DNA from 2 places in the Streptomyces sp. NPDC057900 genome. Region 2 is predicted to be linked to the other one. Evidence: predicted binding sites of a transcription regulator. Region 2 holds the regulator's gene; the other holds the start of a gene.
What was found. Region 2 encodes HspR, which represses chaperone genes until heat shock. Its sites were predicted from a motif close to TTGAGNNNNNNNNNCTCAA; they were not measured.
Positions count from the first base shown of each region.

Region 1: the regulator HspR is predicted to act here: its motif matches at 6,134-6,152, upstream of lon (endopeptidase La).

Region 1 covers NZ_JBHVOI010000002.1:1,247,519-1,263,128, forward strand. Annotated here, with positions in the region: gene ACFVQ0_RS12975 (multifunctional oxoglutarate decarboxylase/oxoglutarate dehydrogenase thiamine pyrophosphate-binding subunit/dihydrolipoyllysine-residue succinyltransferase subunit) at 1-1,354, opposite strand, end outside; gene ACFVQ0_RS12980 (ATP-binding protein) at 1,612-2,688, opposite strand; gene ACFVQ0_RS12985 (response regulator transcription factor) at 2,685-3,422, opposite strand; gene ACFVQ0_RS12990 (spermidine synthase) at 3,658-4,350, opposite strand; gene ACFVQ0_RS12995 (nucleotidyltransferase) at 4,489-5,307, opposite strand; gene ACFVQ0_RS13000 (isochorismatase family protein) at 5,371-5,955, opposite strand; gene lon (endopeptidase La) at 6,175-8,601, shown strand; gene ACFVQ0_RS13010 (polysaccharide deacetylase family protein) at 8,702-9,382, opposite strand; gene ACFVQ0_RS13015 (lysozyme) at 9,695-10,549, opposite strand; gene ACFVQ0_RS13020 (MarR family winged helix-turn-helix transcriptional regulator) at 10,774-11,271, shown strand; gene ACFVQ0_RS13025 (hypothetical protein) at 11,321-12,106, opposite strand; gene ACFVQ0_RS13030 (nitrate- and nitrite sensing domain-containing protein) at 12,470-15,421, shown strand; gene ACFVQ0_RS13035 (roadblock/LC7 domain-containing protein) at 15,418-15,610, shown strand, end outside.
Region 2 covers NZ_JBHVOI010000003.1:119,482-135,091, forward strand. Annotated here, with positions in the region: gene ACFVQ0_RS14820 (polyamine aminopropyltransferase) at 1-1,165, opposite strand, end outside; gene ACFVQ0_RS14825 (DUF2617 family protein) at 1,249-1,770, opposite strand; gene ACFVQ0_RS14830 (pyridoxal phosphate-dependent aminotransferase) at 2,618-3,796, shown strand; gene ACFVQ0_RS14835 (YbjN domain-containing protein) at 3,886-4,446, opposite strand; gene clpB (ATP-dependent chaperone ClpB) at 4,588-7,182, opposite strand; gene ACFVQ0_RS14845 (pyridoxamine 5'-phosphate oxidase family protein) at 7,397-7,801, shown strand; gene ACFVQ0_RS14850 ((2Fe-2S)-binding protein) at 7,913-8,233, opposite strand; gene ACFVQ0_RS14855 (helix-turn-helix transcriptional regulator) at 8,606-9,580, shown strand; gene ACFVQ0_RS14860 (LuxR C-terminal-related transcriptional regulator) at 9,718-10,752, shown strand; gene ACFVQ0_RS14865 (heat shock protein transcriptional repressor HspR) at 10,768-11,214, opposite strand; gene dnaJ (molecular chaperone DnaJ) at 11,216-12,412, opposite strand; gene grpE (nucleotide exchange factor GrpE) at 12,536-13,195, opposite strand; gene dnaK (molecular chaperone DnaK) at 13,192-15,051, opposite strand; gene ACFVQ0_RS14885 (sugar transferase) at 15,439-15,610, shown strand, end outside.

The sequences.
Region 1 (15,610 bases), on a different contig from region 2:
CGGCCATGACGTGGCCGCGGACCCGGTAGGAGTGGATCAGCTCGAAGACCCGTGCGGCCTTGGTGACGTCGTCATCGTGCGAGGCGTCGATGTCCTTGAGCCAGCGGACCGGCTCGTAGGGGATGCGCAGCGCCTTGAAGATCTCGTCGTAGAAGTCGTTCTCGCCGAGCAGCAGCTGGGACAGGATCCGCAGGAACTCGCCGGACGCGGCGCCCTGGATGACCCGGTGGTCGTACGTCGAGGTCAGGGTCATGACCTTCGAGATGCCCAGCTTGTTCAGGGTGTCCTGCGAGGTGCCCTGGAACTCCGCCGGGTAGTCCATCGCGCCGACGCCCATGATGAGGCCCTGTCCGGGCATCAGGCGGGGCACCGAGTGGACGGTGCCGATGCCGCCGGGGTTGGTGAGCGAGGCGGTGACGCCGGTGAAGTCGTCCATGCCGAGCTTGCCGTTGCGGGCCCGGCGGACGATGTCCTCGTAGGCCTGCCAGAACTCGAAGAAGTTGAGCGTCTCGGCCTTCTTGATGGCCGCGACGACCAGCTGGCGGTCGCCGTTCGGCTTCACCAGGTCGATGGCCAGGCCGAGGTTGACGTGCTCCGGCTTGACCAGGGTCGGCTTGCCGTCCTTCACCGCGAAGGAGTGGTTCATCGCCGGCATGGCCTTGAGGGCCTGAACCATCGCGTACCCGATGAGGTGCGTGAAGGAGATCTTCCCGCCCCGGGCGCGCTTGAGGTGGTTGTTGATGACGATGCGGTTGTCGAAGAGCAGCTTCACCGGGACGGCGCGGACGGACGTGGCCGTCGGCAGCTCCAGCGAGGCGTTCATGTTCTTCGCGACCGCGGCGGACGGGCCGCGCAGCGTCACGTACTCGGGCCCGGCAGGGGCCTCCGCGGCCGGTTCGGCGGCGGCCTTGGCGGCCGGGGCGGCCTTCGCGGGAGCCGGTGCCGCCTTCGCCGGGGCGGCCGGAGCGGCAGGAGCCGCTGGGGCGACCGGGGCGGGTGCGGGCGCCGGGGCGGCAGGCGCGGCCGGGGCCGGGGCCTGGGCCGCGGGCTGCACGGGCGCGGCAGGGGCGGTGTGGTTGGTGGCGGTCGGCGCGGTCACGGCCGGAGCCGTGGGCACCGCAGCCCCCGCGGCTGCGGCGCCGGGAACGGGCTTGTCCGCCGTGCCGGACGTACCCGGCTTGTAGTCGGCGAAGAAGTCCCACCAGGCGCGATCGACCGAATTGGGATCCTGGAGGTACTGCTGGTAGATCTCGTCGACGAGCCACTCATTGGGGCCGAAAGCAGCAGCCGGGTTCGAACCCGGGCTGGCTTGGTCGGTCGAGATGCTCGAGTTACTGGGGGACTGAGACGACACGGCGGCAACCGCCCTCTTCCGCTTCACAAGGTGGTGGACAGCGGAAATCAAGGCTACGCCTCCCGGACCGTTCCATGCGGACCGGGCCGGTCTTCGTCGTGCAAGTCACATCGAAAGTCGGGTTTCGGCGCAGGAAATGGCGGGAAACAAGCTTGGTTCCGCATTGCTCCGGGTACGCGAGACCGCAGTTACGGCCCCTTGGACCGTACCCCTTGAACAGAACACGCAGAACGTGCCCTTCCGGTTCGAACCCTATGTCAACCTCGCGGTTGATGGGTCCCCGGAAGAGTGACGCGGATGCGGCATCCGCGAGCTGATTCGGCCACACCGATCCGTCCGCCGTGCAGATCCACCGCCCAGCGGGCGATCGCCAGGCCGAGCCCGGTACCGCCGTCACTGCCCGGACCGTGCGGGGACGTCACGTCGCCCCGGTTGAAACGCTCGAAGACCCGGTGCCGCTCGGACTCCGGAATGCCGGGGCCCTCGTCCAGGACCTCCAGATGCAGCGACTCCGGCTGACTGCCGCGCCGGGCGCGCACCGTCACCCGGCCGTGCGGCGGGCTGTGCTTCACCGCGTTGTCGATCAGGTTCGCCACCACCTGGTGCAGCCGCTCCGCGTCCGCGTGCGCGGTCAGCTCGGGCGGCGACACGTCCAGATGGAGATGGACGTCCTTACGGGTGGAGTTCCCGGAGCCGGACGACAGCCGGCGGTGACCGGTGGCCAGGTTCGCCTCCTTCAGCACCCCCGACAGATACGGCCACACCTCGAACCGGCGGGCCTTCAGCGTGACGACCCCGTTGTCCAGCCGGGACAGGTCCAGCAGCGTCTCCACCAGCCTGCCGAGCCGCTCGGTCTGCTTGAGGGCGGTGCGCATGGTCTCCGGATCGGGCGAGGACACCCCGTCCACGACGTTCTCCAGCACCGCTCTCAGCGCCGCGATGGGCGTGCGCAGCTCATGTGAGACATTCGCCACCAGCTCCTTGCGGTGCCGGTCCACGGCCGCCAGATCGTCCGCCATCAGGTTGATCGTCTGGGCCAGATCGCCCAGCTCGTCACGCCGGTCGGCGCCGCTCACCCGTCTGGTGTAGTCGCCGTGCGAGATCGACCGGGCCACGGCCCGCATCTCGTCCAGCGGCGCGGTCAGGCCGTGTGCCACGAACTGGGTGATCAGCAGGGTCGCGATGACCGAGAACACCGTGATGAACCGCAGCTCGGTACGGGTGCGCAGGGCCACCATCAGCAGCCCGGTCGTGATGAAGACCGAGACCACGACGAGGGTGCCCAGCTTGGCCTTGATCGAGAACGGCCGCAGCCCCGGTCCGGGCGCGGTCATGGCGCGGGGGTCTCCAGGGCGTAGCCGACACCGTGCACGGTACGGATGCGCTCCGCGCCGATCTTCCGGCGCAGCGCCTTGATGTGGCTGTCGACGGTCCTGGTGCCGGAGGCGTCCGCCCAGTCCCAGACCTCGGCCAGCAGCTGCTCCCGGGACAGCACCGCGCGCGGCGTGTTGGCCAGGCAGACCAGCAGGTCGAACTCGGTCGGCGTCAGATGGACGTCGTCCGCCCGCACCCGCACCCGGCGCTGCGCGTGGTCGATCTCCAGCTCACCGAGGCGCAGTATGCCGCTGCGCGGCGTCACGGCGGCCAGTGCGGCCCGCTCGACGCGGCGCAGCAGGACGTGCACCCGGGCCGCCAGCTCGCGCATGGAGAACGGCTTGGTCATGTAGTCGTCGGCGCCGACCCCGAGGCCGACGAGCATGTCGGTCTCGTCGTCCCTGGCGGTCAGCATCAGGACCGGCACCGGGCGCTGGGCCTGTACCCGGCGGCAGACCTCCAGCCCGTCGAAACCGGGCAGCATGATGTCGAGCACCATCAGATCCGGCTGCCAGGCCTCGGCCGCGTCCACGGCCGCGGGGCCGTCGAGCGCGGTCTGCACCAGGAAGCCCTCGGCCCGCAGCCGGGCGGAAATGGCATCGACGATCGTCGCGTCGTCCTCGACCACCAGCACCCGGCGCTGCGCGCCAGGGGTGGCCGCGACACCGTTGTGGGTGGTGTGTGTCTGTTCCATCGCCCCGCCCCTGCCCGTTCTCGCGGGGGTCATTCCCCCGGACGCACGGTTATCGCTTGTGAATTTCGCGGGAGATCCCGTTATCGGTCAGCAGCGTAAAGGCAGCGGACGCTTCCCGGCTACGCAGGGTGCAAGGGCGCGGGGGCGCGCGGCCCGCGCGAAGGAGGTGGAGTGTCGCTCTTGTGGCGCTTGGACCCCGGCCGTCCCCGGGGTCCGGATACCCGGCGGGGGAATCTCAGTCGGCGCGAATTGCGAGATGGACCACGTCGGGCACACCTCGGGCAACGCCTACCTCTTCGGTCCGAACCCCATGGAATCCGGCATCCCGCAGGGCTTCCTCGAACTCTGCGGACGGCTGGGCGGACCACACCGCGAGCACTCCGCCGGGGGTGAGGCACCGGAGGCAGTCGGCCAGACCGGCGGGGGAGTAGAGGTTCCCGTTGTCCTCCGTGACCGTCCAGTCCGGCCCGTTGTCGATGTCCAGACACAGTGCGTCGTAACGTTCCGTAGTGGTACGGAGATGGCCGACGAGATCCGCCGTCAGGATCCCGGTCCGCGGATCGGCCAGCGCCTCTCCCGAGATCCCGGCCAGCGGCCCGCCCAGGTGCCAGTCCACGATGGCCTGTTCCCGCTCCACCACCACGACCCGGCCCCAGCGGGGTTCAGAGGCGGCCCGCGCGAGCGAGAACCCGACCCCGAGGCCGCCGATGAGCACCGCCGGGGCCGGCCGGTCCGCGGGCAGCGCGGCGAGGGCGGCGTCGATCAGCAGCCGCTCCGAACGCCCGTCCGAGGTGTCCATCAGGAAGCACCCGTTGGCGATGATCTCGAAGTCGTCGCCCCGCCTGCGCAGGACGACCTCCCCGTACGGTCCCTCGCGGCGGTCGAGGGTGACGGGGGCGAGGGCGTCGGGGCCGTAGGCGTGGTGCATGGCGCGGGTCTCCGGTGGGTTGGTCGGCGGGTGCGGTCACCGCCGGTCGGTGTCGGGCCCATCCTGGCCCGAGCGGCGGTGCCGGGGCCAGCGGGTTGCCCGGCCGGCGGGGCGCTGGGTGCCCGGTTCGCGGCGCGGTCAGGGGCGCGATGCCTTCTCGCCGTGCACCGCGATGTGCTCGGCCGCCAGCCACGGGGCGAGGTCGTCGACGAGCACCGACAGGACGGCCGGGTCGGCGGTCGGGGTGCGGCCCGTACGGGCGGCGAGCCGCATCTGTTCCGCCCGCTCGGGCAGCTGCGGGTAGTAACGGGCGAAGAGCTCGGCGCACTCGGACAGATCGCTGGTCCAGCCGCCCCACCTCGGCATCACCAGCGTGAAGCCCGTCCGTACGATCCGGCGGGCGACGCGGCGGCTCATGGCGCGGCGTTCGGAGTCCGTCGTGGCCCCGGCCGCCCGCTCGTGCCAGCCGGGCAGCAGCAGGCACAGGTCGCCGTTGGTCTCCCGGGCGAGGAGCGAGCCCGGCCGGTAGCGCGGCAGCCGCCCGGCGAGGTCGTCGCCGAGCAGCGGGGTGCACAGGCAGGCGATGAAGAAGCCCATGTCGTGGCGTTCGAGTTCGCTGAGCACGGTGTCCCTGCCGGACAGCAGGACGCCGACGCCGTCGATCTCCCCGAACGAGGCGTCGAGTCCGGCCCCGACGGCGTCGGTGTCTGCCCGGTCCGCCCCGGTGGGTTCGTCGTGCAGGACCAGTTGCAGATCCAGGTCGGAGACGCCGGGAACGGCCGTGCCGCGCGGAATGCTTCCGTAGATGTAGGCGCTGTCCAGCCGGTCGGGGCCGAAGACCTCCGAGATCCGGGAACGGGCAGCCGCCACGACCGGCGCGAACCGTTCCGGCACCCGGCTCAGCGAGCCCTCGCGGGCGATCGTGCCGTCGGGTTCCAGTCCTCTGTCCTCGTTCATCTGTCCTCGTTCATACGGGCACTCTGCCCTGCCGCCCGGACCATGCCGAACGCTTTTCCGGGCTCAGCGCGGCCGGGACGGCGGGGCGGTGAACGTCACGTCCGCGGCCGCCACGGTGACCTCGGCATCGCCGCTGATCGCCCACGCCGCGACCCGGGACACCACGGCGGCCGGGACGGCGGCGCTGATGCCGGGGGCGGCCGGGATGTCCTGCGTCGCGTGGGCGTCGTACGGCAGGACGACCCGGTAGCCCAGGGCCAGGGCGGTGCGGGCGGTGGCCTGGACACACATCTCCGACATCACCCCGCACACCGCGAGCGACTGGGCCCCGGCACCGCTCAGCAGCTCTCCCAGCCGGGTGCCCGCGAAGCCGTCGTCCCTGGTCTTGCGGATCACCACCTCCCGGGGACCGGCCTCGACGGGCAGGTGCAGCGCCCAGCCCGGGGTGTGCGGCTCGTCGCCCGAGCCGGGCGCGCCGTCGTTCTGGAGGTGCACGACCAGCGCGCCGCCGCTCCGGGCCCGTGCGATCAGCTCCGCCACCCGCTCCAGGAGTCCGGCCGCGCCGGGCACCGCGCGGTCGCCCGCCACCCCCGCTTTCTGGACGTCGACGACCAGCAGGGCCTGCGAGGGGGAAGCCGCATCGTTCATGGCGCCATACTGTCCGGCGCGGCCGCCGCCTTCCACGGGATTTCGCGGGATTTCACGGGCGCTCTCCCGTGTTGCACGAAGGGCAGGCGGAGGCAGTCGTTCCCGTTCGCGCTCCTGACCGGGCTCCTGATCGCTCACAGCGAACACGGCTTGGGGAACATTGAGCAGCTCATAAGCATTGAGTCTGCATAGCTCAACTTGACTGCCGAAGGGGAGATCATGGCTACTGAGTCCAATGCGGTCACACCGCTCACCCTGCCTGTGCTGCCGCTCGACGACGAGGTCGTGCTGCCCGGAATGGTGGTGCCTCTGGACCTGTCCGACACCGACGTACGCGCCGCTGTGGAGTCCGCGCAGGCCGTCACCCGAGAGGGCGGCGGCAAGCCCGAGGTGCTGCTCGTCCCGCGCATCGACGGCACCTACACCGGCATCGGTGTCATAGGCACCGTCGAACAGGTCGGACGGCTCTCCGACGGAGACCTCGGCGCGCTCATCCGGGGCCGCGGCCGGGTACGGATCGGCGCCGGTACCGGCGGACCGGGTTCCGCGCTCTGGGTGGAGGGCACCCGGGTCGACGCGTCGGCCCCCGATCCCCTTCCCGGAGCCGTCGCCGAGCTGGCCAAGGAGTACAAGGCACTCGCCACCAGCTGGCTGAAGCAGCGCGGCGCCTGGCAGGTCGTGGACCGGGTCCAGCAGATCGAGGACATCTCCACGCTCGCCGACAACTCCGGATACTCCCCCTTCCTCACCACCGCCCAGAAGGTGCGGCTGCTGGAGACCGCCGACCCGGTCGCCAGGCTGAAGCTCGCCATCCAGTGGCTCGGCGAACACCTCGCGGAGCAGGACGTCGCGGAGTCCATCGCCAAGGACGTCCAGGAGGGCGTCGACAAGCAGCAGCGCGAGTTCCTGCTGCGGCGCCAGCTCGACGCCGTCCGCAAGGAGCTCTCCGAACTCAACGGCGACTCCGGCTCCGGCGACGAGTCCGACGACTACCGGGCCCGCGTCGAGGCGGCGGACCTTCCCGAGCACGTCCGCGAGGCCGCGCTCAAGGAGGTCGACAAGCTGGAGCGCTCCTCCGACCAGAGCCCCGAGGGCTCCTGGATCAGGACCTGGCTCGACACCGTCCTCGAACTGCCGTGGACCGAGCGGACCGAGGACGCCTACGACATCAAGGGCGCCCAGGAGATCCTGGACGCCGAGCACGCGGGCCTGCAGGACGTGAAGGAGCGCATCACCGAGTACCTCGCGGTGCGCAAGCGGCGCGCGGACCGGGGTCTCGGCGTGGTCGGCGGGCGGCGCGGAGGCGCCGTGCTGGCCCTGGTCGGTCCGCCCGGCGTGGGCAAGACCTCGCTCGGGGAGTCCGTCGCGCACGCCATGGGCCGTAAGTTCGTCCGCGTCGCGCTCGGCGGCGTCCGGGACGAGGCGGAGATCCGCGGCCACCGGCGCACCTACGTCGGCGCGCTGCCCGGACGCATCGTCCGCGCCATCAAGGAGGCCGGTTCGATGAACCCGGTCGTCCTGCTCGACGAGATCGACAAGGTCGGCTCCGACTACCGGGGCGACCCCGCCGCAGCCCTCCTCGAAGTGCTCGACCCGGCCCAGAACCACACCTTCCGCGACCACTACCTGGAGGTCGAACTCGACCTCAGCGACGTCGTCTTCCTGGCCACCGCCAACGTCCTGGAAGCGATCCCGGAAGCCCTGCTCGACCGGATGGAGCTGGTCAGGCTCGACGGCTACACCGAGGACGAGAAGGTCGTCATCGCCCGCGACCACCTGCTCCCGCGCCAGCTGGAGCGGGCCGGCCTGGAGCAGGACGAGGTCACCCTCGACGAGTCGGCCCTGCGCAAGCTGGCCGGCGAGTACACCCGCGAGGCAGGCGTGCGGAACCTGGAGCGTTCCGTGGCCCGGCTGCTGCGCAAGGTCGCGGCCCAGCACGAGCTGGGCGACCGGGAGCTGCCGTTCACGGTGACCGACGAGCACCTGCGCGGCCTCATCGGCCGCCCGCACCACGTCCCCGAGTCCGCCCAGGACCCGGCCGAGCGCCGCACCGCGGTGCCGGGCGTGGCCACCGGGCTCGCGGTGACCGGTGCCGGGGGTGACGTCCTCTTCGTCGAGGCCTCGCTCGCCGACCCGGAGACCGGTGCCTCCGGACTGACCCTCACCGGCCAGCTCGGTGACGTCATGAAGGAGTCGGCGCAGATCGCGCTGAGCTTCCTGCGCTCGCACGGCGCGGAGCTGGAACTGCCGGTCGCGGACCTCAAGGACCGGGGTGTGCACATCCACTTCCCGGCGGGCGCGGTCCCCAAGGACGGCCCGAGCGCGGGCATCACCCTGACGACCGCGCTGGCCTCGCTGCTCTCCGGACGGCTGGTCCGTACGGATGTGGCGATGACCGGTGAGGTGTCGCTGACCGGACGGGTGCTGCCGATCGGCGGCCTGAAGCAGAAGCTGCTCGCCGCCCACCGCGCGGGCATCACCACCGTGGTGATCCCGCAGCGCAACGAGGCGGATCTGGACGACGTCCCCGCCGAGGTGCTGGAGACCCTGGAGGTCCACCCGGTCACCGACGTCCGCCAGGTGCTGGAGATCGCCCTCGCCCCGGCCTCGGCCCTCGCGGAGCGGAGGATCCCGGCCGCCGCTTGAGCGCCACGGCGTGACGGACGTGGCACCACGCGCACGGCCGGTACGGGCGGCCCGCCTCCCCCTTCGCGGGGGCGGCGGGCCGTTTCGCGTACCGGAGGTCCTACGGGCGGTAGATGGTCCCCGGGACCGGCTCGGCGGGTGCCATCAGCTGGGGGACCGTCACGAAGGTGTAGCCCTGCTTCTTCAGCGCGTCGATGATGCCCGGCACCGCGGGCACCGAGCCCTTGTAGATGTCGTGCAGCAGGATGATGCCGTCCTTGCTCGCCTGGTCGAGTATCCGCTTCTTGATCAGCGCGGAGTCGGTCGTCGAGTAGTCCTTGGCGGTGGCGCTCCACAGGATCTGGGAGAGCCCCAGGTCCTTGCTGATGTTGGAGACGGTGTCGTCGGTGCGGCCCTGCGGCGGGCGCATCAGCCTCGGCTTCTTGCCGGTGATCGCCGCTATCGCGTCCTGCGTCTTCTCCAGCTCGGCGCGTATCTGGGCGGGCTTCTTGTCCGTCAGGATCTCGTGCGACCAGGTGTGGTTGGCCACCTCGTGACCCTCGGCCTCGATCCGGCGGACCGTGTCCGGGTGCTTCTTCACATGGTTCTTGCCCAGCAGGAAGAAGGTCGCGTGGACCTTCTTCTCCTTGAGGATGTCCAGCAGGTGGGGGGTGTCCTCGGCCGGGCCCGCGTCGAACGTCAGGGCTATGCACTTGGCCTTGCGGCAGTCCACCGGGCCGAAAGAGCCCTTGGAGTCCGAGGCGGCGTCGGCGCGCGCGGAACCGGGGGCGGTGGTCTCCATCGAGCAGCCGCTGAGCGTGAGGGTGAGGGCTGTCACAAGGGTGACGGCCAACCCCGTACCGATCGACTTCGTCCTACTGGGCAAGGCGGGTCACTCCTTCTTGGCTGAATGTCTTGGCCGAATGGCGCACTCGGCGTGCGCCCGGAGGGACTATACACACCGCGTATACATGCCATGTATAGCGGGGGTGCCTGCCTCCCTCAGATGCTTCATCGCAGGTCAGGGGCGTGGAACGGGAAGAGCCCGGTGACGGGGTGCGTCACCGGGCTCTTCTGTGGGGAGGGTGCGCCGGGCGGTTGCCGGCGGGGCGGCTCAGCCGTTGGCCAGCGCCTGTACGCGGTCGAGGGCGCCGTTGAAGTGGCTGTGGTCGCCCACGGTGGGGCCCGTCGAGGTGTACTGCCACATCGTGTAGAAGCCCCAGCCGGCCGGGAGCGCGCCGACCGTGGAGTTGTAGCGGGCCACCCAGAGCGGGTTGGTGGTGCCGAAGCCCGCGTTGTTGCCCGTGCAGGTCTGCCACCAGCTCGTCGCGGTGTAGATGACCGCGTCGCGTCCGGTGCGCGCCTTGTAGGTGTTCACGAAGTCGCGGATCCAGGAGACCATCGCGGCCGGGGTCTTGCCGTAGCACTGGTCGCCGTACGGATTCCACTCGATGTCGAGCGCGCCCGGCAGCGTCTTGCCGTCCTTGGACCAGCCGCCGCCGTGGTCGACGAAGTAGTTGGCCTGCACGGCGCCGCTCGTGGTGTCCGGGGTGGCGAAGTGGTACGAGCCGCGGATCATCCCCACGTTGTACGAACCGTTGTACTGCTGGGCGAAGTCCTCGTTCGTGTAGTACGTGCCCTCACTCGCCTTCACGTACGCCCACTTGACGCCGCTGCTCCAGAGGGCGGACCAGTTCACGGCGTTCTGGTGGCCGCTGACGTCCACGCCCTCCGTCTGCACCGCACGGGTGTCGGTCGGCAGTCCGCCCCGGCCGTCGTGGGCGGCGACGCCCATGCCCATGGTGGCCGAGCCCCTGGCGGGCTTCGTGGGGTCCCCGGTGGCCGGGTTGCCCGCGGCGCCCGCGGCGCCGGGCAGGGTGATGAGGAGGGAGAGTGCTGCGAGCAGAGTTCCCGCGGCCGCGATGCGTGAGCGGCGAGCGGTCTTCGAGCCGGATCTGTGCACGGGCATTGCGTGCCTCCGAGGCCTCAGTGGGGGGATCTGCTGACTCAGGGACCGGTGGGCGCACCCCTGATGGCACGTCATGGTGTGAACATGCCATGCATGACGCTACGCACGTAGACCCGTGCTGCGGAAGAGGGCCGGGGCGGTGCCGTTGGTCTACTCCTGCGAAATACTGGCGGAGCTGCGGCGATGACCAGCGGTGAAAGAAACTTTCAGCGGCAGGAAAGCTCATGAGGGGTGTTGACGTGCACGGGAGCGAAAAAGGGAGTGAACCCGGCGCAGCCGGGACGAGTGGTGTGGACCACGAATTCCTCGCCCTGGAGCTGGAATTGGCCGTGTTCCTGCGCCGCGCACGGGCGAATTCCGGCGAGATGGCGCGCGAGGTGCACCCCGAGCTGGAGGCCGCCGCCTACGGGCTCTTCGTGCGCCTGGAGTCGGCGGGCCGGCAGCGGGCGACGGATCTCGCCTCGTACTTCGGGGTCGGCAAGGCCACCATGAGCCGTCAACTGCGCGCCCTGGAAGGTCTCGGACTGGTGGCGCGCGAGCCCGATCCGGCCGACGGGCGGGCCTTCCTCGTCCGTCTCACCGACGAGGGCCTCGAACGCTTCCGGCACGTCCGCGACGCCCGCCGGGACCGCTACGTACGCAAGCTCGCGGACTGGGACCGGGCCGAGGTCGCGGAACTGGCCCGGCTGCTGCACCACTTGAACGCCCGCGCGGAGGACTGAGCCGCAGACCTGGGCGGAGGCGTGGCGGGGTGTCGCGCCGCGCACCTGCTCACAGCTCCGCGTAGACCGCTGTCGCGTCGTCGTGGGTCTTGGCGCGCCGCAGCCGCGTACGGTCCGTGTCCGCGTCCTCCAGGGTCCGCACCCGGTCGATCAGTCCCTGGGGCCCCTCCTTGCGCAGCACCCCGAGGCAGTCCGTCCAGTCGCCCTCGCCGAACATCTCCGTCCAGCGGCTCGCGCCGTCCGTCATCGCGGCCATGGCCCGCACCTCGGCGCGGGGCGTGCGCCCCGTCACCGCGCGCCGCGCCACGGCCGGATCGGCGGCGGCGGTGAAGAAGCCGCCCTCCTTGTTCCGGACCCGCGCGTCCGCGATCGCCTCCGAGGCGAGCGATCCGGCCGGCAGCCGGTCCAGCCGGTCGTCCAGCAGGGCGCGCACGGTCCCGTCGGGCGATTCGAGGAGCAGTACGGAATCGGACAGGACCAGGTGTTCGACGGAGGTCTCGTCCCAACGCACCATGACGACGGTTGCCTGTGGCGTGCGTACGTGAGAAAGGTCACACAGGGGGCGGTGTGTGTCAGCGGTGCGCCGGATGGACTCGGCCAGGATCTCCCGCAGGGTCAGATCCCGCCGCGAACCCGACAGTTCGACCAGGGCGCCGCCCAGCCGTGCGGTGAACCACGGGACCGAATGCACACAACCGTCGTCCCCCTGCGGCGGGGTGACCCCGTCGAGCAGCACCAGCCCTCCACCCTGGCCGGAGGCGGGGAGGACGGTGGCGGCCCAGTCCTCGTTCGAGCGCCCGGGAATGCCGGGGGCGGTGGCGAGCTCCATACGCATACGGTCAGTCTGCACGACGCCTTCACGAGGCGTGCACGGAGCCGGGCCGGCTCGTACCAGCAGGTCAGGCGGGCGGCTGGAGCGGAGGTAATCACTCCGCCAAGCGTGCGGGCGGGCATCCTGCCAAAGGCCGCCCGGAAGTTCCAGCCGGACGGCCAGGTGTACCGACGGGGCCCCGTGGGGAGAGTTGTTCGTCAACTCTTGAGTGTTGTTCACTCGTTCAAGTGGCGGAGTGGTTGATGCGCGCCCCCCTCTCAAAAGCACTGGAATGGTCAGAAGCCGTACCAGGGGGCGGGGCGCTCGTTCAAGTGGCCGTGCGTCACCTCTGCTTCAAGGGCGGACGAGTCAAGATTGCGAGCACCGGTGCAGAAGAAGCGGCCTCGGAGCAAGGGCGGCAAGAACAGCGGTTCCGAGGTGGCGTCTTCGGCGCCGGCCGAAGGCGGGCGCACCGTGCGCGTACGCAGTCGGCTGGTCGCGGGGGTCGCGGTCGTCGGGATCACCGTCATAGCCGCGGGGGCACCGGCCGCCCTCAGCGCCTCGTCCGAGCTGAACGACTCGCAGCGGCTGGTCACCCTCGCGGAGCTGAACCAGCAGGCCATTGCGCTGGCGCACTCCCTCGCGGACGAGCGCGACGAGGTCACCGCGTACATCGCCGCCGGCCGGGAGGGAAAGCCCGGCCAGGGCGGCGCCACCGGAAGCCGGAGCGCCCGTGTCGACCAGCAGGTCGACGAGATCCGCGACGCGGCCCCCGACGCCCTGCGCCGTGACCTCTCCACCATCCCCTCGCTGCGCCGCGACGCCGTCAGCGGCAAGGGCTCCGCGCTGGAGGCCCACCAGTCGTACTCCGAGGTCATCGCCAAGCTCCACGACCTCGCGGACGAACTCGCGGAGAAGACCCCGCCGCGCGCCGCCGGAGCGGGCCGCGCCCCGCTCGCCCTCGGCCAGGCCACCGAACACGCCTCGGCCACCCGCGGGCTGCTGCTCGCCGCGCTCGCCGTCCCCCGCAAGGAGCCGGTGACACAGACCGACCCCTTCACCGGGCTGCCCGTCCAGACCCAGGACGAGGGCCCCACCAAGGAGGACCGCACCCGTGACGAGCTGAGCGCCGCCGCCCAGCAGGCCAGGGTCGGCGAACTCTCCTCGCTCGCCGACTTCGACCAGGCGGCCGGGGCCACCGCCCGCGACAAGCTCGCCTCCACCGTCACCGGCCCCGAGGTCAACGACGCGGAGAAGTACCTCGCGGAGCTCACCGACCGCCCCGAGCTCTCCGACGCCGACCAGAAGGTCAGCGGCAAGAAGACCGGAGCGGCGCTCTCCGCCCGGATCGACCGGATGCGCAGCGTCGAGTCCGCGCTCGGCACCGCCCAGGTGCGGCGGCTTGAGCAGCTGCGCGACGACGACGTCACCGCGCTCGAACTGCGGATCGCCCTCCTCGGCGGCTGCTTCCTGATCGCCGTCGGCGTCTCCACCGCCGTGGCCCGCACCCTCACCCAGCCGCTCGCCGTGCTGCGGATCGGCGCCGCCCGCCTCGCGGCGGAACCCGACACCGCGGAGCCGGTCCGCTACACCGGCCGCAACGACGAGTTCGCCCAGGTCGTCCGGTCCATCAACAGCCTGCAGGGCAGGCTGCACGGACTGCTCCACGACTTCAACGGGCGGTTCGGGAAGCTGGAGAGCGAGCGCGCCGAGCTGATCGCGGGCCGCGAGGCGCTCACCATCCAGCGCGCCGAACTCCAGGTCCACACGGCCGACCTGACCGCGCAGCTGGAGAAGCTCAGGAACACCGTCCACCACACCTTCGTCAACCTCTCGCTGCGCAACCTCGGCCTCGTCGAGCGCCAGCTCGGGGTCGTCGAGTCGCTGGAGGAGCGCGAGCAGGACCCGGACCGGCTGGCCACCCTCTTCAAGCTCGACCACATGGCCACGGTCATGCGCCGCCACAGCGAGAACATGCTGGTCCTCGCGGGCGCCGAGCACGGACACGCCCACCCGGGCCCGATCCCGCTGGTCGACGTGGCGCGCGCGGCGGTCAGCGAGATCGAGCGGTACGAGCGGGTCACCATCCAGTCCCTGCCGCCGCACGCCCAGATCGCCGGGTTCGCCGCCGACGACCTCAGCCACCTGATCGCGGAACTCCTGGAGAACGCCACCTCCTTCTCGCCGCCCGACTCCCAGGTCCAGCTCTCCGGCTGGCTGCTGGAGACCGGCGAGGTCATGCTCTCCGTGCAGGACGAGGGCATCGGCATGTCGTCCGTACGGATGGGCGAGCTCAACACCCGGCTGGCCGACCCGTCGCTCTTCGAGGCGGGCGAGCAGAACGCGGACGGCGCCGGTCTCGGCCTCCAGGTGACGTCGCTGCTGGCCGCGCGGCACGCCGTACGGGTCCAGCTGCGCGAGCAGAAGGACAACGGGGTGACGGCGGTCGTCGTCCTGCCCACCGCCCTGCTGCCGAAGGCGCCGCCCGCCGCGACCCCGCCGCCGGTCACCGCGCCCGGCGACGCGCCCACGCTGAACCTGCCGGGTTCGGTGGCGGAGGCCAACTCCAACGCGCTGCCGAGCCGCACACCGTCGCTCTCCGCCGACCCGCTGATCGCGGCGGCCGAACAGACGATCGCCAAGTCCGAGGCCAACTCCGAGGCCGAGGCGACCCCGGCACCGGCCCCGGCACCGGCCCCGGCACCGGCCCCCGAGCCGTCCCCGGCGCGTCCGGAGAGCGACGCCGAGACCACGATGCAGGTCCGGCTTCCCCGGGTGCCCGAATTCGACGACGTGCCCGAGTTCACCCACGCACCCGCCTTCGGCGCGGGGCCCGAGCCCACGCTCGCGTCCGGCCCCTACGCCATCGGCCCTGACACCCACGAGCGCGCCGCGGACGAGGGCCCGCAGCCGGCGCCCGGCCCGGAGACCGGCCGGCCCGACACCCCGGCACCCGCCCCGGCCCCCGCACCCGCCGCCGACACCGTGCCCGGTCCGCGCCACCCGGAGCCCGACCGCCCCGCGGCCCGGGTCACGGACAAGGGGCTGCCCAAGCGCACCCCCAAGGTCGTCGCGCCGACCGCCGCCCCCACCGCCGACCGCACCGGCAGCGTGGACAAGGAGGCCCTGCGCCGCCGGCTGGGCGGCTTCCACCAGGGCGCGAAGGACGGCCGCAGGGACGTCGAGGCGGAGATCGCCGAGTCGGCCGGGTCCGCCGCCACGCCGGGAACGGCCGACTCGGCCGCCCGCACCGCACGTACAGGCCACACTGAGGCGGCCGACCGTACCGACGGTCGAACCGACGAGACGGGGGACACAGTCGAGGAGGCACGCAGTTGACTGCGCCCAGCACATTCGGGCTGAGTACCGAGGCCCGGAACCTTCAGTGGTTGCTGAGCAATCTGGTGGAGGAGGTGCCAGGGGTCCACTCGGTCACCGTCGTCTCGTCGGACGGCCTGATGCTGCTCTCCTCCGACCCCGGCCACCAGACCGCCCAGGCGGCGGGCAAGCAGGACGGTCCGCGCGGCT
Region 2 (15,610 bases):
GGTCCGGCAGGTCGGAGATCACCGCGTCGTAGCGGCCGTGCCCCGTCCGCAGCCAGCTGAACGCGTCCCCGGTGACGGCGGTCAGCCGGGGGTCCCGGTACGCGTGGGCATTGAGCGCGGAGAGGGCCCGGTCCGTACGGGCCAACCGGGTGACGGCCGGGTCCAGCTCGACCACCGTGACGCTCCGCACGCCGGGGTAGCGCAGCACCTCGCGGGCCGCCAGACCGTCGCCGCCGCCCAGGATCAGCACCCGGGCGTGCGGGCCGTTCATCACCGGGTGCACCAGCGCCTCGTGGTACCGGTACTCGTCGCGCGAGCTGACCCGCAGCCGCCCGTCCAGGTAGAGGTCGAGGGAGCTGCGGCCCGCACCGGTCAGCACCACCTCCTGGACGTCGGTCTGCATCGCGACCCGCACCCGGTCCCCGTACACCGCCCGCCTCGCCGCCCGCTCGAAGTCGTCGGCCAGCACCGCGACCGTGGCCAGCAGGGCGATCACCGTCACGTTGGCGACGATGAGCAGCCACCGGGACCGGCAGCTGAGGTCCCGCCGGAACACCCACATCACCAGCGCCCCGCCCGCCGCCGCGTTGACCGCGCCGGTGAGCAGCGCCCCGGTGAGCTGTCCGAGCATCGGCAGCAGCAGGAACGGGAACGCCAGCCCGCCGACCAGGGCCCCCACGTAGTCCGCGGCGAACAGATCGGCGACGGCCCCGCCCGCGTCCTGCCGGTCGACGCGCTGGATCAGCGTCATCAGCAGCGGGATCTCCGCGCCGATCAGCACCCCGATGGTCAGTGAGAACCCGACCAGGGCGTACCGCGACTCCCCGATCCAGGCGAACGTCGCGTAGAGCACCAGCGCGGAGGAGCCGCCGACCAGGGCGAGCGCCGCCTCGATCAGTCCGAAGCCGACCGCGGCCCGGCTGCATAAACGTTTCGCGAGCAACGAACCGATGCCCATGGCGAACACCATCACGGAGAGCACGACGGACGCCTGGGTGACGGAGTCACCGATCAGATAGGAGGCGAGCGCGACCAGTTCGAGCTCGTACACCAGACCGCACGCGGCGCAGACGAAGACCGCGGCCAGCACGAGGTACCGGCCGGTCCTCGGCCGTACGGGAAGCCGCGCCGCGCCCCCTCGCAGCGACACCTGCTGGTCGATCATGCCGCGAACGCTACGTCACTGGAGTGTCGCCGCTTGTCACCCACAAGGGTGTAAGTGGTTCCGCCGCAACGGAGTTGCCCCCGTCACAGCACTGCCGCCGGCATCCGCACACCCACCCGGGTGCGCGTCACCACCAACTGCCCCTCCTGCGGGTACGCGTGCCAGGTGCGCCACCGCACCTGTCCCTCGGTCCGCTGGGCGAGCATGGCGGTGAAGGCGTGCGGGCTGCCGGGGAACGTCCCGGCCAGGCCGTGGGGGTGGTCGGAGACGAGCGCGAGGAGCTCCTGCGCGCGCCCCGCGAACGAGCCCGCGCCGAGCGTCTCCACCCGGGCCGCGAACTCGTACTCCCAGTCACCGAGGCGCTTGGAGACGCCGAGGGGCAGCGGGGTGCTGCTGCCGGGCATACAGGCGACGGTCTCTGAACAACTGCCGTCGTCCTCCTCCAGGAGGACCTGATGGGAGGCGCCGAGCAGGCGCAACTGGAGTTGCGCACCGGCGAGATGGAGATCGAGCACGGCGAGCGCCGGGAGCGGTTCACGCCCCAGCGCCCAGGCCAGATCTGCGGCACGGGTGTCGGAATAGGCCGTATGGAGGGTCGTGAGCATGGGTCGGCTCCGCAAACACACATGGACACATGGACAGGGGGGCGTCCCCGAGCGTGATGCACGTGGGAGGTGGGAAGCGCCCGATCAGGTCCAACTGGGGTCCGAGGGCTGAATGTTCTCTCCACTGAGGGAATCACGAACTAAGCCGCACTCGCAGTGTTTTTACCCAACTTGACGTGGTTTCCATCCCCCCGGGGGCCCTCCGGTTCACCTGTTCACCGGTGACTCGCCGCAAGGCCCGACAAAAAGGTGTCCGGCGGGACTCAGGGGCCTCGCGGGCCTCCTGCGAAGCCCGCACCACCCCTGTTCCCGCCGGACACCTCCACCGGCACCGGGCTCGCGTACACCCCGCCCGGTCGCGGACCAGCTGCCCCGTGTCAGCTGCCTCCGCCGCATCCGCCCCCGCCGCCGCACGAAGAACCCCCGCCGCACGAGGACCCGCCCCCGCAGGAATGGCCGCCTCCGCACGAATGACCTCCGGAGTGACCGCCCGAGTGGCCCCCCGAGTGACCGCTGCCGCTGCCGCACGACGAGCCGCCCCCGCCACCCGCCCACCAGCTGCCGCCCGCCGCGCCTCCACCGGCCGCACGACGGCGGCCCTTGCTCCCGGCCAGTGACTTGTTGCGCTTCGTCGTGTCCGCCACCGACGCGACGAGAACCGCCACCGCCATGACCACGAGCACGAGTACCGCACCGATTGCCAGATTCACGGACCTCACGTCCTTCCGTCCCCCGAAGCGAGTCCCCCGCTTCTCACCCGTTTCCTGCGTGCAGGGGGGATGCCCCCGCCCCCGTTCGGCCAAAGCAGACTTGAGCAACTCCAGAGCTTCCGCGCAGGATGGCGGTCATGACACAGGGACGACCGCTGCTCAACCGCCGCCTCGCCGAGTTCGGCACGACGATCTTCGCGGAGATGTCCGCGCTGGCCGTCCGCACCGGCGCCATCAACCTCGGCCAGGGGTTCCCGGACACCGACGGGCCCGAGGAGGTCCGCGAGGCCGCCGTCCGCGCCCTGCGCGCCGGCCACGGCAACCAGTACCCGCCGGGGCCCGGCATCCCCGAACTGCGCACCGCGATCACCGAGCACCAACTGCGGCGCTACGCCCTGGCGTACGACCCCGACACCGAGGTCCTGGTCACCGCGGGCGCCACCGAGGCCGTCGCGGCATCGATGCTGGCCCTCCTGGAACCCGGCGACGAGGTCATCGCGCTGGAGCCGTACTACGACTCGTACGCCGCCTGCATCGCGATGGCCGGCGCCACCCGCGTCCCCGTGACCCTGCGTCCCGAGCCGTCCTCCGGCAGCTACCGGCTCGACCTCGACGAGCTGCGCGCCGCCGTCACCCCCCGCACCCGGCTGCTGCTGCTCAACACCCCGCACAACCCCACCGGCACCGTCCTGACCCGCGAGGAACTCGCCGCGATCGCCGCCCTGGCGTGCGAGCGCGACCTCCTCGTCGTCACCGACGAGGTCTACGAGCACCTGGTCTTCGAGGGCGAACACCTGCCGCTCGCCTCGTTCCCCGGCATGCGCGAGCGGACGGTCACCATCAGCTCGGCCGGCAAGACGTTCTCGTTCACCGGCTGGAAGGTCGGCTGGATCACCGCGAGCCCCGAGCTGGTGACGGCGGTCCGCTCCGCGAAGCAGTTCCTGACGTACGTCTCCGCGGGCCCGTTCCAGTACGCGGTCGCCGAGGCGCTGCGGCTGCCCGACAGCTACTTCGACACGCTGCGCGCGGATCTGCGGGCCAAGCGGGACCTGCTGAGCGCCGGACTTGCCGAGGCCGGTTTCCAGGTCTACCGTCCGGCCGGCACGTACTTCGTCACCACCGACATCCGCCCGCTGGACAGCTCCGGGGACGGCTTCGCGTTCTGCCGGTCGCTGCCGGAGCGGTGCGGGGTGGTGGCGGTCCCGAACGCGGTCTTCTACGACCACCGGGAACAGGGCGCGCCCTTCGTCCGCTTCGCGTTCTGCAAGCGTACGGAGGTGCTGGCGGAGGCGGTCTCCCGGCTGAAGGGCCTGTAGAGCTTCGCGGGCCTGTGACAGAGCCCGGTGGGGTGAACGGTCCGGACGGACCGTTCACCCCACCGGGCTCTCGTGGGACGGGGTGGGGCTCAGGCCTCCGGAGCGTCCTGCTCCGCGCCTTCCGCCTTCTCCTCGGCCGGGGCCAGGCCGAGGCGCTCCAGCAGCCACTTGTCGAACTCGATCGAGGCCCGCACCCAGCTGACCGTCGAGGAGACGAAGTGCTCCAGGCTGACGCCGGTGCCGATGAGCATCTGCGCCTCACCGATCAGGCGGACCGAGGTGGTGGTGTCCTCGGCGCCCTCCTCGGGCTCGTGCGTGTGCGTGTAGACCTTGGGCCACAGGGTGCGGCGGTTCCAGTCGTCGATCGCGTCGAGCAGGACCGGGCGCTGGTCCGTGTCGTGCGGGCGGTCGTAGAACGTACGGACCGAGAAGACCTGCTGCTCGCCCTCACCACGGAACATGAAGTACGTGCGGAAGTCTTCCCACGGCGCCGCGAGGTCGCCCTCGTCGTCGACGACGTACTTCAGCTCCATCTGCTCCAGGAGCTGCTTGACGAGGTCCTGGTCAGGGACGACGGGGCCCTCCGGTCCTGCCGCCTGCGGTTCGGGCTGGCCCCCGAAGTTAGGAATCGAGGACGGATCGATGCTCACCGTAATTTCCCTTCGTGCGGTTGGCTGCCATCCTCTCCCATGCCGGGCGGGGCATGGCAAGCGGGAACGGCCCCGATCCGCCACAAGCTGATATCCAGCCGGTGCGGACCGGGGCCGCCGCTCACCTCGCGGGTGTCCGGGTCAGTTCGCCGCGCCGACGGCCAGACCGTCGCCGTCCCGGTCCACCAGGACCGTGTCGCCGTCCGTGACCTCGCCGGAGAGGATCTCCTTCGCGAGCCGGTCACCGATCGCCGTCTGGATGAGCCGGCGCAGCGGCCGGGCGCCGTACGCCGGGTCGTTGCCCTCCTCCGCCAGCCAGGCCAGGGCGGCCGGGGTGACGTCGAGGGTCAGCCGGCGGTCGGCCAGCCGCTTGGCGAGGCGGTCGATCTGGAGCCCCGCGATATGGGCGAGCTCGTCGCCGGACAGCGCGGAGAAGACCACCAGATCGTCCAGCCGGTTCAGGAACTCCGGCTTGAAGGAGGCCCGCACCACGTCCAGGACCTGCTTCTTCTTCTCCTCGGGCTTGGTCAGGGGGTCGACCAGGTACTGGCTGCCGAGGTTGGAGGTCAGGATCAGGATGGTGTTGCGGAAATCCACCGTCCGGCCCTGTCCGTCGGTGAGCCGCCCGTCGTCCAGGACCTGGAGCAGGATGTCGAAGACCTCGGGGTGGGCCTTCTCGACCTCGTCCAGCAGGACGACGCTGTACGGGCGGCGGCGGACCGCCTCGGTGAGCTGGCCGCCCTCCTCGTAGCCGACGTAGCCGGGCGGGGCGCCGACCAGCCGGGCCACGCTGTGCTTCTCGCTGTACTCGCTCATGTCGATGCGGACCATGGCCCGCTCGTCGTCGAAGAGGAAGTCCGCGAGGGCCTTGGCCAGCTCCGTCTTGCCGACGCCGGTCGGGCCGAGGAAGAGGAAGGAGCCGGTGGGCCGGTCGGGGTCGGCGATTCCGGCCCGGGTGCGGCGTACCGCGTCCGAGACGGCCTGCACGGCCTCGGTCTGGCCGATGAGGCGCCGGCCCAGCTCCGCCTCCATGCGCAGCAGCTTCTGGGTCTCGCCCTCCAGCAGCCGGCCGGCCGGGATGCCGGTCCAGGCGCCGACGACATCAGCGATGTCGTCCGGGCCGACCTCCTCCTTGACCAGCGTCTCCTTGGGCTCCTTCGCGGCCTCCTGCTCGGCCTCCGCGGCCTCGGCCAACTCCCGCTCCAGACCCGGGATCTCCCCGTACAGCAGCTTGGAGGCGCTGTCGAAGTCGCCGTCGCGCTGAGCCCGTTCGGCCTGTCCGCGCAGCTCGTCGAGGCGTTCCTTCAGCTCACCGACCCGGTTGAGGCCCTGCTTCTCCTTCTCCCAGCGGGCGTTGAGGCCGCGCAGCTCCTCCTCCTTGTCGGCGAGGTCGCGGCGGAGCTTCTCCAGGCGCTGCTTGGAAGCGGCGTCGGTCTCGTTCTTGAGGGCCAGCTCCTCCATGTGCAACCGGTCGACGGCGCGCTGGAGTTCGTCGATCTCTACGGGCGAGGAGTCGATCTCCATGCGCAGCCGGGAGGCCGCCTCGTCGACGAGGTCGATGGCCTTGTCGGGGAGGAAGCGCGAGGTGATGTAGCGGTCGGAGAGCGTGGCGGCGGCGACCAGTGAGGAGTCCGCGATCTGCACCTTGTGGTGGGCCTCGTAGCGGCCCTTGAGCCCGCGCAGGATCGCGATGGTGTCCTCGACCGACGGCTCCGCCACCAGCACCTGCTGGAAGCGGCGCTCCAGGGCCGGGTCCTTCTCGATCCGCTCGCGGTACTCGTCGAGCGTGGTGGCCCCGACCATCCGCAGCTCGCCGCGGGCCAGCATCGGCTTGAGCATGTTGCCCGCGTCCATGGCGGAGTCGCCGCCCGCACCGGCGCCTACGACGGTGTGCAGCTCGTCGATGAACGTGATGATCTGGCCGCCGCTCTCCTTGATCTCGGAGAGGACGGTCTTCAGCCGCTCCTCGAACTCGCCGCGGTACTTCGCGCCCGCGACCATCGCGCCGAGGTCCAGCGAGACGAGCCGCTTGTTCTTGAGGGACTCGGGGACGTCGCCCTTGACGATGCGCTGGGCGAGCCCCTCGACGACGGCGGTCTTGCCGACGCCGGGCTCACCGATGAGCACCGGGTTGTTCTTGGTGCGGCGGGACAGCACCTGGACCACGCGGCGGATCTCCTGGTCCCGGCCGATGACCGGGTCGAGCTTGCCCTCGCGGGCGGCCGCGGTGAAGTCCGTACCGAATTTCTCCAGGGCCTTGTACTGGCCCTCCGGGTCGGGTGTGGTCACCCGGCGCCCTCCCCTGCTCTTCTCGAACGCGTCCAGCAGCTTCTTCGCACTGGCCCCCTGCCCGTCGAGGATCTCACCGGCACGGCCGCCCTCGGCCGCGATCCCGATCAGCAGGTGCTCGGTGGAGATGTAGTCGTCGCCCAGCTCCTTGGCCCGCTGCGCCGCGTCAGAGATCACTGCGAGCAGCTCGCGGTTGGGCTGCGGGGGTGCGACGGTCGACCCGGTCACGCTGGGCAGTGCGGACAGCAGCCGCTCCGTCTCGGTGCGGACGGCGATCTGGTCCGCCTCTACGGCGGCCAGCAGATCGACGAGATTCTCGTTGTCCTCACCCGCGAGCAGCGCCAGCAGCAGATGCCCCGGGGTCAGATCGGGGTGCCCGTCCTTCACGGCCCTGCTGGTGGCCGCGTTGATGGCGTCCCGGCTCCTGTTGGTCAGCTCGGCGTCCACGTGCGCTCTCTCCTCCTTGCGACGACTGGCCCGTACTCACTACTGACACGATCAACGTGCACAAAGTTGAGTCTATTCCACTCAAGGCAGAAAGCGGGCCACTCCCGCACCGCCGCACACCCTTGCGCGCTGCCGCGCGCCTCATCTCCGAGTGAACCGGCCGACCGGCCCGCCCGCCACCGCGGAGCGACGGCGGGCTGCCTACGCTGACCCCATGGCAGTCGACGTACGCGATCCCGGCCCCGAGTACCTGGCCTTCTGGCGCGAGCCCCATGTATGCACCCTCACGACACTCCGCCCCGACGGCACCCCGCACGTGGTCCCGGTCTGCGTGACGTACGACCCAGAGGCGGGCCTCGCCCGCATCATCACCGGCAGGCACAGCCGCAAGGTCGCCAACATCCTGGCCGCCGGGCCGGACGGCGCACGGGTCGCGGTCTGCCAGGCCGAAGGACGCCGCTGGGCGACCCTGGAGGGCGTCGCCAGGGTGCGCACGGAGCAGGACAGGGTCGAGGACGCGGTACGCCGCAAGACGGCCCGCTACGGACGCGCGCCGAAGCCCAACCCGGACCGCGTCGCCATCGAGATCACCCTGGACCGGGCACTCGGCCGCGGCTGACCGGCCGGCGCCCTCCGGGCGGGCACAGCACAACGGCGTCACCGTGTTCAGGTCACGGTGACGCCGTTGTGTGGGGGAGTGTCTGAGCGACGTGGAACGACGGGGGATCGCTCAGGCACTGCGGGGGGTGGCGGAGATGGCTTCAGGCTCGAACAGCTGGTGGTCACGCTGTGCGAGATTCACAAAGATCATGTCGTACCGGATGGCGCAGCGCACCTGCTGCGGCGCCCCGCGCGGCTTGCGCAGACAGCGGTAGGCGCGAACCTCGCCGTCATCCTCACGAGCGACGACGACCGGGTCGCCGAACAGAGTGACCATCAACGAATCACCACGGTGGGGGAGTGCCGTGACGAGGTCGATGAAATGCCACCCTGAGCGGTAGGCGGTTGCCATTTCGCGCCTGAAGGTCCGGTCGTCCGGCGGGGTGGTCACAAGTCTGCCCTGTTCTCCGCGGAATTCCCCCAGCCCACGTCGGACTGGTGAAGGTCACCGGCGGCGGCGGGCGCTACGTAGCCCCAGCCGACATCGCCCTGGGCCTGGTCGACGGCAGCGGTTGCCTGCGCATTGCCCCATCCAACGTCCGACGTAGAGCCATGTGCCACGAGCAGCAGTGCAGCAGCCGCGAACGCAGTGCCAAGCACTGACCGAAGCATTCTCTTGTACATAATCGGCTTCGTCCTCACCTGTTGGATTCTCTCCCCCGCTCTTCAGAGACGATGGCTCATTCGGACGCGTCAATGCCACAGGAGCGATGCATCATGTTCCTGAATGTTCAGGACCCTGGGGGGTGGAGTTTTGCCTATAATGGACACGAAACCGACACATACTCATGCGGTCACGAACCTGTGCACCGAGGGTGCGAGGCTGTATGCGGCCGCGCTCAGCGTGGGCCGTCTGGCCCGCGCCGAGGTCAGGCCCGCGCCCTGCCTCGTCCAATTCGGCCTTCTGCTGCCCGATCCGGACGACGCCTCGTGGCTGCGCCCGGTTCCGCCTTCGGCAGCTCTGGCACAGCGTCTCTACCCGCTGGAACGCGAGATCCAGGACCGCAGGCGGACCTCTGTCGAGCTGGCCGAAGCCTTCGAACCGTTCCTGGCCATCAGTGCCCAGAGCCCCGCGCCCACACATGCGATCACGGTGCTTGAAGGCATTGACCGGATCAACGGAGCACTCGACCTGGCCATCGCGGAGAGCCGGACGGAAGTGCTGACCGTCCAGCCCGGAGGCAAACGCAGCGAGGAGGTCCTCAGCGAGGCCCTGACCCGCAGCAAACCTCTCATAGATTCCGGCATCAGCGTCCGCACTCTTTACCAGCACACGGTCCGGCACAGCCAGCGCACGTTCGCCTACGTCGACCTCATGGCGGGCGCCCGGATGGAGATCCGCACGCTCGAAGAGCTCATCGAGCGCCTCATCATCTGCGACGAGACCGTAGCGTTCATCCCCGTCCAGGACGACCTGCCCGTTGCCCTGGAGCTGCGGCACCCCGCACTGGTCGCCTACCTGACGAAGGTCTTCGAACAACTCTGGCGCCGGGCTGTCCCGCTGGACGAGGCCGCTCCGTACGACCCGGCCCGCGACGGCATCACGGGCGTCCAGCGCGCCATCGCCACGCTCCTGATCGAGGGGCACGTCGACGAAGCGATAGCCCGTCGGCTCGGCATGAACGTCCGCACCTGCCGCGCCCATGTCGCCAAGCTGTCCGCGGTGCTGGGAAGCACGAGCCGCGCCCAGCTCGGCTACCTGATCGCCCAGTCGGGAATCCTCGATCAGGACTCCTGAGCGGACGGCACTCCGGAGATCCCCCGCCCCGGGTCGGGCCGGGAGGACTTCCGGCTCCCCCGCAACACCCACAGTGGACCGCGCACTACGCTGCCACCACCGTCATCTTGCTGCACTGCCGAAAGTGGGGGGCACGAATGGGCAGAGATGAGGACACACCGGCGCACGCCCACGAGGACCGCGCCCTGTGCGACACGGCGGTCGGCATCTACACCGAGGCGCTGAGCGCGGGACGGATACCCCGGACCGCCATCGAACCGGCGCCCTGCCTCACCGAGCTGGCGCTGGTCCACCCCGACCCGCAGGACGAGGCCTGGGTACGTCCCGTGCCGCCCTCCGCCGCCCTGGCCCATCTGTTGCAGCCCGTCGTGCGGGAGATCCACGAACGCCTCAGCCTCTCGGCCGCGCTGGCCGACTCGCTGGCACCACTGACGACCGTGGCCAGTACGGACCCCAACCTCGCCATCACCGTCCTCGAAGGCCTGCCCCTGATCGACGCCGCCGTCCAGAACGCGACGGAGAGCGCCACGGAGGAGATCCGGACGCTGCAGCCGGGCAGCACCCGACCGCCCGACCAGCTCCAGAGGGCCCTGTCGCGGGCCAGGCTGACCCTGGAGCGGGGCACCCCGCTCCGGCACATCTACCAGCACCCCGTCCGCTACAACCAGGCCTTCAAGGCCTATCTGAGGCAGATGCCGCCGGGCCTCCTCCAGATCCGCACACTGGAGCAGACGGTCGACCGGCTGCTCGTCTTCGACCACACCGTGGCCTTCATCCCGGCCAACGCCGCGCGCGATGTCGCGCTGGAGATCCGGCACCCCGCGCTGGTCCGCTATCTGATCCAGATGTACGAAGTCCTGTGGGCGCAGGCCATCCCGCTCACGGAGCCGCTGCCGGCCGCCCCGGCCGGCACCTCGGTCACCGCCGTCCAGCTGAGCGTCGCCCGGCTCCTGGTCGAGGGCCACGCCGACCAGGTCGTGGCCGGAAAGCTCGGCATCAGCGTCCGCACCTGCCGCGCCCACGTCTCCAAGCTCATGCACACGCTCAACGCCACCAGCCGCACCCAGCTCGGCGCCCTGCTCGTCAGCTCCGGGATCGCCGGGCCCCGGCCGGGACAAGGCGAGGGCCCGCCGCCCCGCGCGAGCGGGACGACGGGCCTCGGTGAAGCCTGAGCCGAACGAGAAGCACTACTCCTTGGGCCGCTTGGGCCGCCAGACCACCAACGCGCTGGTGTGCTGCACGTCCTGGTACGGCACCAGATCGCGCCGGTAGGAGGCGTGCACCTGGGCCTCGCGCTGCTGGAGCGCCGCGTCCGCGCCGTCCACGGCCGCCGAGAGCTCGGCGATCCGCTGCTGGAGCGCGGCGACCTGGTTCTCCAGCTCGATGATGCGCTTGATGCCGGCCAGGTTGATGCCCTCGTCCTGCGACAGCTGCTGCACGGTGCGCAGCAGCTCGATGTCGCGGGCCGAATAGCGCCTGCCGCGCCCGGCCGTGCGGTCGGGGGAGACCAGGCCGAGGCGGTCGTACTGGCGCAGCGTCTGGGGATGCAGCCCCGAGAGCTGGGCCGCGATCGAGATCACGTACACCGGGGACTCATCGGTCAGCTGGTACGGATTACGCCGGCGGCCGTCCATCTCAAGCTCCCTTCGCTGCCTGGAACAGCTCCGCCCGCGGGTCCTGGTCCGCGGTGGCCTTGCGATAGGCCTCCAGGGCGTCCCGGGCGTCCGTGCCCAGGTCCTTGGGGACCACCACCTCCACGGTGACCAGGAGGTCGCCGCGGCTGCCGTCCTTGCGCACCGCGCCCTTGCCCCTGGCGCGCATGGTGCGGCCGTTGGGCGTGCCGGCCGGCAGTTTCAGGGTGACCGGGGGGCCGCCGAGCGTGGGCACCTTCACCTCGCCGCCGAGCGCCGCCTCCGTGAAGGTGACGGGCACGGTGACCGTGAGGTTGTCGCCCTTGCGGCCGAAGACCGGGTGGGCGTCGACGTGGACGATGACGTAGAGGTCACCGGCCGGTCCGCCGCGCTCGCCCGGACTGCCCTTGCCGCGCAGCCGGATCCGCTGGCTGTCGGAGACGCCCGCCGGGATCCGCACCTGCATGGTGCGGGACGACTTCGCCCGGCCGCTGCCCTTGCAGACGTCGCAGGGGTCCTGGGCGATGAGGCCCCGGCCCTTGCAGTCCACGCAGGGATCGGTGAGCGAGAACCCGCCGCCGGTGCCGCGCGAGACCTGTCCGGTGCCGACGCAGGTCGGGCAGACCCTGGGGGTGCCGTTCTTGTCGCCGGTGCCGGAGCACGCCTTGCAGGGCGCCTGGCTGGACATCCGCAGCGGGACCGTGGCCCCGTCGACCGCCTCGGTGAAGCTGAGCGTCACCTCGGACTCGATGTCCTGGCCGCGGCGCGGCTGCACCCGGGTGCCGGCGCCGCCGCCCCGGTTGAAGAGGCCGCCGAACACGTCGCCCAGGCCGCCGCCACCGCCGCCGAAGCCGCCGGCTCCGCCGCCCTGGCCGGCCCCGCCCGGAGTGCCTCCGAAGAGGTCGCCCAGGTCGAAGTTGAAGTTGCCGCCACCGCTGCCGGGTCCGGGGCGGAAGCCGCCGTTGCCGAAGAGGGCGCGGGCCTCGTCGTACTCCTTGCGCTTCTTGGTGTCACCGAGGATGTCGTTGGCCTCGGAGATCTCCTTGAAGCGCTCCTCCGCCTTGTTGTCACCCTTGTTGGCGTCCGGGTGGAACTCGCGGGCGAGCTTCCGGTACGCCTTCTTGATCTCGGCGTCCGTGGCGTCCTTCGGGACGCCGAGAACCTTGTAGTAGTCCTTCTCGACGAAGTCCTTCGTACTCATCGACGTCCCTCCTTCCGGACGACCGGCCCGGGGCCTCGCGTACGGACCGTGCCGCTGTGCGGCGTGATCCGTACGCGAGGCCCGGTGGCCGGGCGATGTGCTGCCAGGTGGTCGGACAGAATGTCAGACCTCCTCGCCGCCACCGCTCTCCTCGTCGGCTGCCTGCTCTTCTTTCGCGTCCTTCGCGGCCGCGGGCGTCGCCCCCGGCTGGGGCTCGGCCACCGCCACCCGTGCGGGACGGATGGTGCGCTCGCCGATCCGGTACCCGGGCTGCAGGATCGCCACGCAGGTCGTCTCGGTGACGTCCGGCGCGTACGAGTGCATCAGGGCCTCGTGGATCGTCGGGTCGAAGGGCTCGCCCTCCTTGCCGAACTGCTGGAGGCCGAGCTTGGCGACGACCGTCTCCAGCGATTCGGCCACCGACTTGAACCCGCCCAGCAGCTCGCCGTGTTCCCGGGCCCTGCCGACGTCGTCGAGCACGGGCAGCAGCTCGGACAGGAGACCCGCGACCGCGATCTCCTTGACCGTGACCCGGTCCCGCTCCACGCGGCGGCGGTAGTTCTGGTACTCGGCCTGGAGCCGCTGGAGGTCTGCGGTGCGCTCGGAGAGCGCGGTGCGGACCTGGTCCAGCTGTGCCGTCAGACCGGCTGTCTCGTTCGCGTCCCCGGCGGGGGCCGCCGCCTCCTCGGAAGAGGGGGTGGCGGCCTCCGTCCCGGCGTCTTCAGGGGTGGCGCCGGAGGGGACGTCGGGCTTCTCCTCGAAGCCCGGAGTCTCCTCGGTCACGCCGCACCGCCCTTGGTGTCCTTCTCGTCGTCGACGATCTCGGCGTCGACGACATCGTCCTGGGCGTCGCCCTGCGCCTGCTCGGCACCCGGCTGGCCCTCGGCCTGCGGGCCGCCCTCGGCCTGGGCGTTGGCGTACATCGCCTGGCCCAGCTTCTGGGAGACGGCCGCGACCTTCTCGGTGGCGGTACGGATCTCGGCGGTGTCCTCGCCCTTGAGCTTCTCCTTCAGCTCGGTGAGCGCGGTCTCCACCTCCGTCTTCACGTCACCGGGGACCTTGTCCTCGTTGTCCTTGAGGAACTTCTCCGTCTGGTAGACGAGCTGCTCGCCCTGGTTGCGCGATTCGGCGGCCTCGCGGCGGCGGTGGTCCTCGTCCGCGTACTGCTCGGCCTCTTCACGCATCCGGTTGACCTCGTCCTTCGGCAGCGAGGAGCCACCGGTGACGGTCATCTTCTGCTCCTTGCCGGTGCCGAGGTCCTTGGCAGCGACGTGCATGATGCCGTTGGCGTCGATGTCGAACGCGACCTCGATCTGCGGCACGCCACGCGGGGCCGGCGGCAGACCGGTCAGCTCGAACATTCCGAGCTTCTTGTTGTACGCCGCGATCTCGCGCTCGCCCTGGTAGACCTGGATCTGCACGGACGGCTGGTTGTCCTCTGCCGTCGTGAAGATCTCGGAACGCTTGGTCGGGATCGTGGTGTTGCGCTCGATGAGCTTCGTCATGATCCCTCCCTTGGTCTCGATACCGAGGGACAGCGGGGTCACGTCGAGGAGCAGGACGTCCTTGACCTCGCCCTTGAGGACACCGGCCTGGAGCGAGGCGCCGATGGCGACGACCTCGTCCGGGTTCACACCCTTGTTGGCGTCCTGGCCGCCCGTGAGCTCCTTGACGAGCTCGGCGACGGCCGGCATACGGGTCGAGCCACCGACGAGAACGACGTGGTCGATCTCGGAGAGCTGGATGCCCGCGTCCTTGATGACGTTGTGGAACGGGTTCTTGCAGCGGTCCAGGAGGTCCGCGGTGAGCTGCTGGAACTGCGAGCGCGTGAGCTTCTCGTCCAGGTGCAGCGGGCCCTCGGCCGACGCCGTGATGTACGGCAGGTTGATCGTGGTCTCCGTCGAGGACGACAGCTCGATCTTCGCCTTCTCCGCGGCCTCGCGGAGACGCTGGAGAGCCATCTTGTCCTTGGACAGGTCCACGCCGTGCCCGTTGGCGAACTGCTTCACCAGGTAGTCGACGACGCGCTGGTCCCAGTCGTCACCACCGAGGTTGTTGTCACCGTTGGTGGCCTTCACCTCGACGACGCCGTCGCCGATCTCCAGGAGGGACACGTCGAAGGTGCCGCCACCGAGGTCGAAGACGAGGATCGTCTGGTCGTCCTTGTCGAGCCCGTACGCCAGCGCGGCGGCCGTCGGCTCGTTGACGATACGCAGGACGTTCAGGCCCGCGATCTCGCCGGCCTCCTTCGTCGCCTGACGCTCGGAGTCGTTGAAGTACGCCGGAACGGTGATCACCGCGTCGGCGACCTTCTCGCCCAGGTACGACTCGGCGTCACGCTTCAGCTTCTGCAGGATGAAGGCGCTCATCTGCTGCGGGTTGAAGCTCTTGCCGTCCAGGTCGATCTTCCAGTCAGTGCCCATGTGGCGCTTGACGGAGCGGATGGTCCTGTCGACGTTCGTCACTGCCTGGCGCTTGGCGACCTCGCCGACCAGAACCTCGCCGTTCTTCGCGAAGGCGACGACGGACGGCGTGGTCCTGGCGCCTTCGGCGTTGGTGATGACGGTGGGCTCGCCGCCTTCGAGAACGCTGACGACGGAGTTAGTCGTGCCCAGGTCGATGCCGACCGCACGTGCCATTTCAATTCCTCCAACTGACTACTTGAGTGGATCTGGCTCAAGGATGCATGACATCACCCTCGGAGTCAACAGACCTGAGTCGAGGCGACTCAACTATCGTGCACACACCTCGCGCCACCAGCGAATTGTCCATCTTTGTGACGGCGGACACATACGAGGCGCAGGCCGCATACGCACCACACGGGACGAATCCGAGCCGCTCCCCCGGCGACACCTGCCCGCCTCACGGGCCACACACCGCCCCACCATCATCGCGCCGTGGGATCGTTCTGTCACAAAATGCCGCGAGTCACACAAAACAGGCAACCACACCAGGGCTACACCAGGCAGGTGAGAACGATGCGGAAGCAGCGGCCGGGACGACGTCACACGCCGGGACGACGGCACATGCCGGGGCGGCGGCAGGAATGGAGTCGGCGGCCGGGCCCGGCGCGGCGCCCCTGGCAGCCCCCGCGGCCACCCCGCACGGCGCACGCCCTCGCAGTCCTCGCCCGCCTGAGAGCCCTCGCCCCGCCGCGCCCCACCGCCAAACGCACCCTGGACCTGCTCCTCGGCTCGG